Regions from separate parts of the Actinopolymorpha singaporensis genome, predicted to be linked through region 1. Evidence: riboswitches for the same ligand, from Rfam matches in the RefSeq annotation. Region 1 holds a riboswitch; the other holds the start of a gene.
What was found. A riboswitch is a leader RNA that binds a small molecule or an ion and turns the genes downstream of it on or off. The one in region 1 is predicted to bind cobalamin.
Positions count from the first base shown of each region.

Region 1 (3,401 bases):
TCGGCCAGCGAGCCGTCGTCGCGCCGGAACGTCGGAGTACGCCACCGGTGGCCCACCTCGGCTGCCCGCGCGACCTCCTTCTCGTCCACCTCGATACCGAGCCCCGGGCCGGTGGGCCGGGTGACGTAGCCGTCGGCGAACCCGAAGACCGACGTGTCCACGAGGTAGTCGAGGAGGTCCGAGCCCTCGTTGTAGTGGATACCGAGGCTCTGCTCCTGGATCAGCGCGTTGGGGCTGGCGAAGTCGACCTGGAGCGAGGCGGCCAGTGCGATCGGCCCGAGCGGACAGTGCGGCGCGAGCGCGACGTCGTACACCTCCGCCTGTGCGGCGATCCGGCGAACCTCGGAGATGCCGCCCGCGTGGGAGAGGTCCGGTTGCGCGATCGCGATGCCGGCGGACAGGACGTCCTTGAAGTCCCAGCGGGAGTACAACCGCTCCCCGGTGGCGATCGGGATCGACGTGGACGAACAGATCTGTCCGATCTGGTCGGTCAGCTCCGGGACGAGCGGCTCCTCCACGAAGAACGGCAGGTAGGGCTCGAGGAGCGGCAGGGTCCGCCGGGCCATCGCCACCGTGAATCGACCGTGGAAGTCGATGGCGATGTCGAAGTCGGGCCCGCAGGCCTCCCGGATCGCCGCCACCCGGTCGACCAGGGCGAGGCACTGCGCGGCGGTGTCCACCCGGCGCAGCTCCCCGCCGCCGTTCATCTTGATCGCGGTGAAGCCCTGGTCCTGCATGTTCTTCGCGGCGTCGGCAACGACGTCCGGCCGGTCACCGCCGATCCAGCCGTAGACCCGCATCCGGTCGCGGACGTGACCGCCGAGCAGTTGGTAGACCGGCACACCGTGCACCTTGCCGGCGATGTCCCACAGTGCCTGGTCGATCCCGGCGACCGCACTGGAGAGCACCGGGCCGCCGCGGTAGAAGTTGCCCTTGCTGAGCACCTGCCAGTGCTCCTCGATGCGCAGCGGGTCCTGGCCGACGAGATAGTCGGCCGCCTCGTCCACCGCCGCCGCGACGGTGTGCGCACGCCCCTCGACGATCGGCTCGCCCCAGCCCGTCACGCCCTCGTCGGTGTCGATTCGCAGGAAGCACCACCGGGGCGCCACGAGATAGGTCGTCAGGCCGGTGATCTTCACCCGCGGACTCCTTCCACACGTTCGCCGGCGCTACGGACCACGGCCCGGACAGGGACCCGCTTCGTCGTCGCGCACATCCGCGACGACGCTACCGGAGACCCGCCCGCCGCGGACCTTGCCCGGCCCACCGCGACCGGACCCGGCCCACCGGCGGGGTGCGCGGCACCCGGGGCCGAAGGAGGCTAAGGTCGGCGGTGCGGTTGGTTCACCGGTTCGCTCGCTCGGGCCGGTGAGGCAAGAGGGAACCCGGTGTGAGTCCGGGACTGCCCCGCAGCGGTGAGTGGGAACGACCGCCGTGAAATCGCACTGGGCGGCATCATCAGCCACCTGGGAAGCGACGGCCAGTAGGAAACACCGGTGACGAACTACCGGTGACGCCCACGAGTCCGAAGACCTGCCATCCGTGCGTGGGCCGCCCGGCCCGCGGTGGTCCGTGGCCTCGTGGGAAGGCGTTCGGGCGACCGGCGCATGCCGCCGTCGTTCGACCTGGTCCTCCCTCGTCCGCCCCGGGCCGTCCGAGTTCCCGAGGGAAGGACTCCATGGAAACCGTGCGTACGACCGTCCTCGGCTACCCCCGCATCGGGGCGCGCCGTGAGCTCAAGCGGGCCACCGAGGACTACTGGGCCGGCCGGACCGACGCCGCGGCGTTGCACCAGGCCGCCGCCGCGCTGCGCCGCGATACGTGGGAAACCCTGCGCGACGCCGGGGTCGATCTCATACCGTCGCACACGTTCTCGTTCTACGACCACGTGCTCGACCACGCCGAGTTGTTCGGCGCCGTCCCGCACCGGTTCGCCGGGCTTGACGGGCTCGACCGGTACTTCGCCATGGCCCGCGGCACCGAGGGCGTGGCACCGCTGGAGATGACGAAGTGGTTCGACACCAACTACCACTACCTCGTCCCCGAACTCGGGCCGGACACCACGTTCCGCACCGCCGGCGCACGGTCCCGGCCGGTCACGGAGTACCACGAGGCGGCCGCGCTCGGGATCACCACCCGGCCGGTCCTGCTCGGTCCGCTGAGCTTCCTTCTCCTGTCGAAACCCGCGGTCGACGCGCCGAAGGAATTCCGCCCGCTCGACCTGCTCGACCCGCTGCTGGACGCCTACGTCGGACTGCTGGACGGCCTGGCCGACGCGGGCGTGGAGTGGGTGCAGGTGGACGAGCCCGTCCTCGCCGCCGACCGCAACTCCGCCGAACTGGCTGCACTGAGGACGGCGTACGAGCGCCTGGGATCCCTTGCTCACCGGCCGAAGCTGATGGTGGCGACGTACTTCGGCCCGATCGGCCCGGCCCTGCCCGTCCTGGCAGGCACCGAGGTGGACGGGCTCGCGCTCGACCTCGTGGCCGGAGCCGCCGACTTCGACCGGATCGCCGCCGCCGGGCTCGGTGACCGCACCGTGGTGGCCGGTCTCGTCGACGGCCGCAACGTCTGGCGTACCGACCTGTCCCGGGCCATGTCGGTCGCGGCCTCCCTGCTCGGCTCCGTCGGGGACCTGGTGGTCGGCACCTCCTGCTCGCTGCTGCACGTTCCGCTCGACCTCACCCTGGAACCCGACCTGCCGGGCGGACTGCGTGGCCGGCTCGCCTTCGCCCGGCAGAAGGTCGACGAGGTGGTCCTGCTGGGCCGTGCCCTACGCGAGGGTCACCAGGCGGTCGAACGCGAACTCGCCGCCGCCTCGGCCAACGACGGCACCGCCGCGGACACGGTGGACGGCCGGGTCCGGGCCCGGCTGGCCAGCCTGGGTACGGGCACGGCCCGGCGTGACTACGCCGAACGCGCCCGCCTGCAAGCCGCGACCGGCGCGCTGCCTCCGTTGCCGACGACGACGATCGGCTCGTTCCCGCAGACAGCGCGGATCCGACGGGCGCGGGCCGACCTGCGCGCCGGCCGGATCGACCAGGCCACCTACGACACCCGGATGCGGAGTGAGATCGACGAGATCGTCGCGTTGCAGGAGGACATCGGACTGGACGTGCTCGTGCACGGCGAGCCCGAGCGCAACGACATGGTTCAGTACTTCGCCGAGCGGCTGTCCGGGTTCGCCGGCACGTCACACGGCTGGGTGCAATCCTACGGCACCCGCTACGTCCGGCCCCCGATCCTGTACGCCGACGTGGCCCGGCCGCGGCCGATGACGGTGGAGTGGACGACGTACGCCCAGTCCCGGACCGGCAGGCCTGTCAAGGGGATGTTGACGGGGCCGGTCACCATGCTGGCCTGGTCCTTCGTTCGCGACGACCAGCCGCCGGCCGAGACCG
Region 1 is NZ_LT629732.1:3,125,204-3,128,604, reverse strand. Features, by position in the region: gene dgoD (galactonate dehydratase) at 1-1,139, opposite strand, end outside; cobalamin riboswitch at 1,324-1,555, shown strand; gene metE (5-methyltetrahydropteroyltriglutamate--homocysteine S-methyltransferase) at 1,679-3,401, shown strand, end outside.

Region 2 (3,401 bases), 240 kb from region 1:
GCGGTGACCATCGTCACCGCCAGCGCCAGGCCGCGTCCTTTCGCCGCCTTCTCGCCGAGGGCGGCGCTCGTCGGGCCGCTCATCGCAGCCGCTGGGGGATGCCGGCGGTGAGCAGCCACACCTCGTCGGACGCGGCGGCGATCCGGGCGTTGAGTACGCCGAGTTCGTCGCGGAAGAGCCGCCCGGAGGTGGTCGCGGGCACGACCCCGCCGCCGACCTCGTTGCTGACCGCGACGACCGTACGGCTCGTCGACTCCCACGCTGCGACCAGCGCGTCGACCTCGGCCGCCAGCGCGGCGGCCGGGTCCTGTGCCGTGACCGGCTCCTGTGCGGGGGAGTGGTGCTCGGTGCCGAAGCAGCCCGCCTCGTCCATCATCCGGGTGAGCCAGGTGGACAGGCAGTCGATCAGCAACGGCTCCGTGCGTTCGGGCTCGTCGGCCTTCAGGTGGGTCACCAGGTCGGCGGTCTCCACGGTGGTCCAGTCCGGCGGGCGGCGTTCACGGTGCGTGCGTACGCGCTCGGCCCACTCGGGATCGTCGGCGGTGGGCCGCGGTCCCGTGGCGAGGTAGGTGACAGGACCCGTCCCGGCCTCTCCGGCAAGCCGTTCGGCGGTCGTGGACTTGCCCGACCGTGCACCTCCCAGTACCAGGATCCGCCGCGGTCGCCGGGCGCGCCGGCCGTCCGCTCCGCCGGCGGCAACGTCGTCCAGCGTGGCGACGTCGTCCAGCGTGGCGACGTCGTCCAGCGTGGCGACCTCGTCCAGCGTGGCGACCTCGGTCAGGACGGCGGCCGCGGCCCGTATCACCGGCAGCGCGAGGACGGCGCCGGACCCTTCGCCGAGCCGCAGGTCGAGGTCGAGGACGGGACGCAGTCCCAGCGCCGTCAGCGCCAGCCGCGCGGCCGGCTCCGCGGACACGTGCCCGGCGACGAACGCGCCCACCGCCTCGGGTGCGAGCGCCCGGGCCACCAGGGCGGCCGCGCCGGCCGCGATGCCGTCCAGTACCACCGGAATCCGGGCGGCGGCCGCCCCCAGCAGGAAGCCGACGGTCGCGGCGTGTTCGAGGCCGCCGAGCGCGGCGAGGACGCCGAGTGGGTCCGCCGCGTCGGGGCGGTGCAGGTCGAGGGCCCGGCCGACGACGGCGACCTTGCCGGCCCAGGTGGCGTCGTCGATTCCGGTGCCGCGGCCGGTCACCTGCTCCGGCTTACCTCCGGTGAACGCCGCGACCAGGGCCGCCGCGGGAGTGGTGTTGGCGATGCCCATGTCGCCGGTCAGCAGGCACCGGCAGCCGCGGGCCACCAGGTCGTCGGCGACCTCGATGCCGACCTCGACCGCCGCCACCGCCTCGCCCCGGCTCATCGCGGGCCGCTCGCTGAGGTCGTCGGTGCCCGCGCGCACCTTGCGGTCCAGCAGCCCCGGCGCCGGCGGAAGGTCGGCCGCGACCCCGACGTCGACCACCAGCACCCGGGCACCCGCCTGCCGGGCGAGGGCGTTGACGACCGCGCCGCCGGACAGGAAGGTCGACACCATCGCGGCGGTGATCTCCTGCGGCCACGGCGAGACCCCCTGCCGGTGGACGCCGTGGTCACCGGCGAAGACGGCCAGGCCGGCGGGTTCGGGCGCCGGCGGCGGGCAGGTTCCGGCGAGCCCGGCCAGCTGCGCGCCGAGGTCCTCCACGACACCGAGCGCGCCGCGCGGCTTGGCCAGCGCGTCGTGCCGGGCGCGGGCTCTGGCGACAGCTTCGGCGTCCGGCGGACCGACGGCGCGCAGCGTACGGTCCAGCACCGAGCCGGCGGTGTTCCCGGCAGAGTTCACGGCAGCCACGAGTTGTACCTCCACAGGAGTCCGCGCCCTGGATGGTCGTACCGGCGACCGGAGTGTCCTGGCTCCCAGATCGTCGCGTCCGCTCCGGCCTTCCCACCGCGCTCGCGCGGCAGTGGCGGCTACGCGGAGAGCCTCCTGTGCGGATGCTCCTGCGTGGAGAGGTCGCTTCCTGGTGACAGTGGCGGGACCGCCCCGGATTCGCACCGGGTTCCTCCCTGTCGCCGGCGACCAGAATGGCACATGATCACGAGCGGGCCGGTTCGACGGGTCGGCCGGACGGATCAGCCGGGGGAACCGGGACACCGAACGAGCGGACGGTAAGCGAGGCGGCGATGGAGTACACCACTCTCGGCGGGACCGGAGCGAAGGTCAGCCGGATCGGCTTCGGCGGGGCGACTCTCGGCCTGACGAACTACCTCGGGCGGTTCGACCCCGACGACGCGGGCGACCGGGCGGCGATGTTCGCGGCGATCGAGGTGGCGCTGGAGGGCGGCATCAACTACTACGACACCGCGCCGGGCTACGGCGCCGGAGCGAGCGAACGGGTGCTCGGCCAGGCTCTGCGCGGAGTCGAGTCCAGCGGCGGGTGCCCGTTGTTCGTGGCCACCAAGGTGCCGTACGGCGTGGACGTGCGTACGTCGCTGGAGGCCAGCCTGGAACGCCTCGGCCGGCCCCACGTCGACCTGCTGCAGATCCACGGCGACTCGTTCACCACCGAGCAGACCGACGCCATCCTCGCGCCCGGCGGCGTAGCCGAACGGTTACATTCCGTCAAGGCTGAGGGCTTGACCAGGCATGTCGGCTTCACCACCGAGGACAACAACGACTCGGTCTACCGGCTGATCCGCAGCGGTCGGTTCGACACCGTGCAGGTTTGTTACAACCTCCTCTTCCAGCACCCGTACGACCCCACCCGGCCGTTCGGCAGCCTGCTCGAGGCCCGCAGCCACGGGCTCGGCACGCTGACGATGCGCACCACCACGTCGGGGACGTTCCAGCGCTGGCTGGCGATGGTGAACCCGGCCGACACCTTCGACTACTCGAGCGCGCTGGTGCAGTTCGTGCTGTCGAACCCGCACGTCGACGTGGCGTTGGTCGGAATGCGGGACCCGGACGTCGTACGCGCCAACCTCGCCGTCGCCGACGACCTCGCGGGCCGGATCGACCTGGCCGCGCTGCACGAGCGGTACGTGTGATGGAGTGACGCCATGGCCGTCTCTGCGACCCTCGCCATCAACCAGCTCACCGCGGAAAGGCTGGCGGCCGGGCGGCCCGTCCTGCCCCTCGGGTTCGGCGAGGCGGGGCTGCCGGTGCATCCCGACCTCGTGGCGGCGCTGAGGGTGGCCGCGGCGAGCGGGTCCTCCGGTGGATACGGACCGGTCACCGGCCTTCCCGCGTTGCGCGAGGCCGCAGCCGGTTACTGGCGCCGGCGATGCCTGCCGACGACCGCCGGGCAGGTGATCGCGGGCCCGGGCAGCAAGCCGCTGCTGTACGCCGTGCTGCGGGCGAGCGTCGGCGGCGTCGCGCTGCCGCGGCCGAGCTGGGTGACCTACGCCGCACAGGCCCAGCTCCTCGGCCG
Region 2 is NZ_LT629732.1:2,887,096-2,890,496, forward strand. Features, by position in the region: gene BLU27_RS13120 (adenosylcobinamide-GDP ribazoletransferase) at 1-83, opposite strand, end outside; gene cobT (nicotinate-nucleotide--dimethylbenzimidazole phosphoribosyltransferase) at 80-1,822, opposite strand; cobalamin riboswitch at 1,874-2,036, opposite strand; gene BLU27_RS13130 (aldo/keto reductase) at 2,155-3,018, shown strand; gene BLU27_RS13135 (pyridoxal phosphate-dependent aminotransferase) at 3,031-3,401, shown strand, end outside.
Region 2: another riboswitch for cobalamin. It lies ahead of cobT (nicotinate-nucleotide--dimethylbenzimidazole phosphoribosyltransferase); the one in region 1 lies ahead of metE (5-methyltetrahydropteroyltriglutamate--homocysteine S-methyltransferase).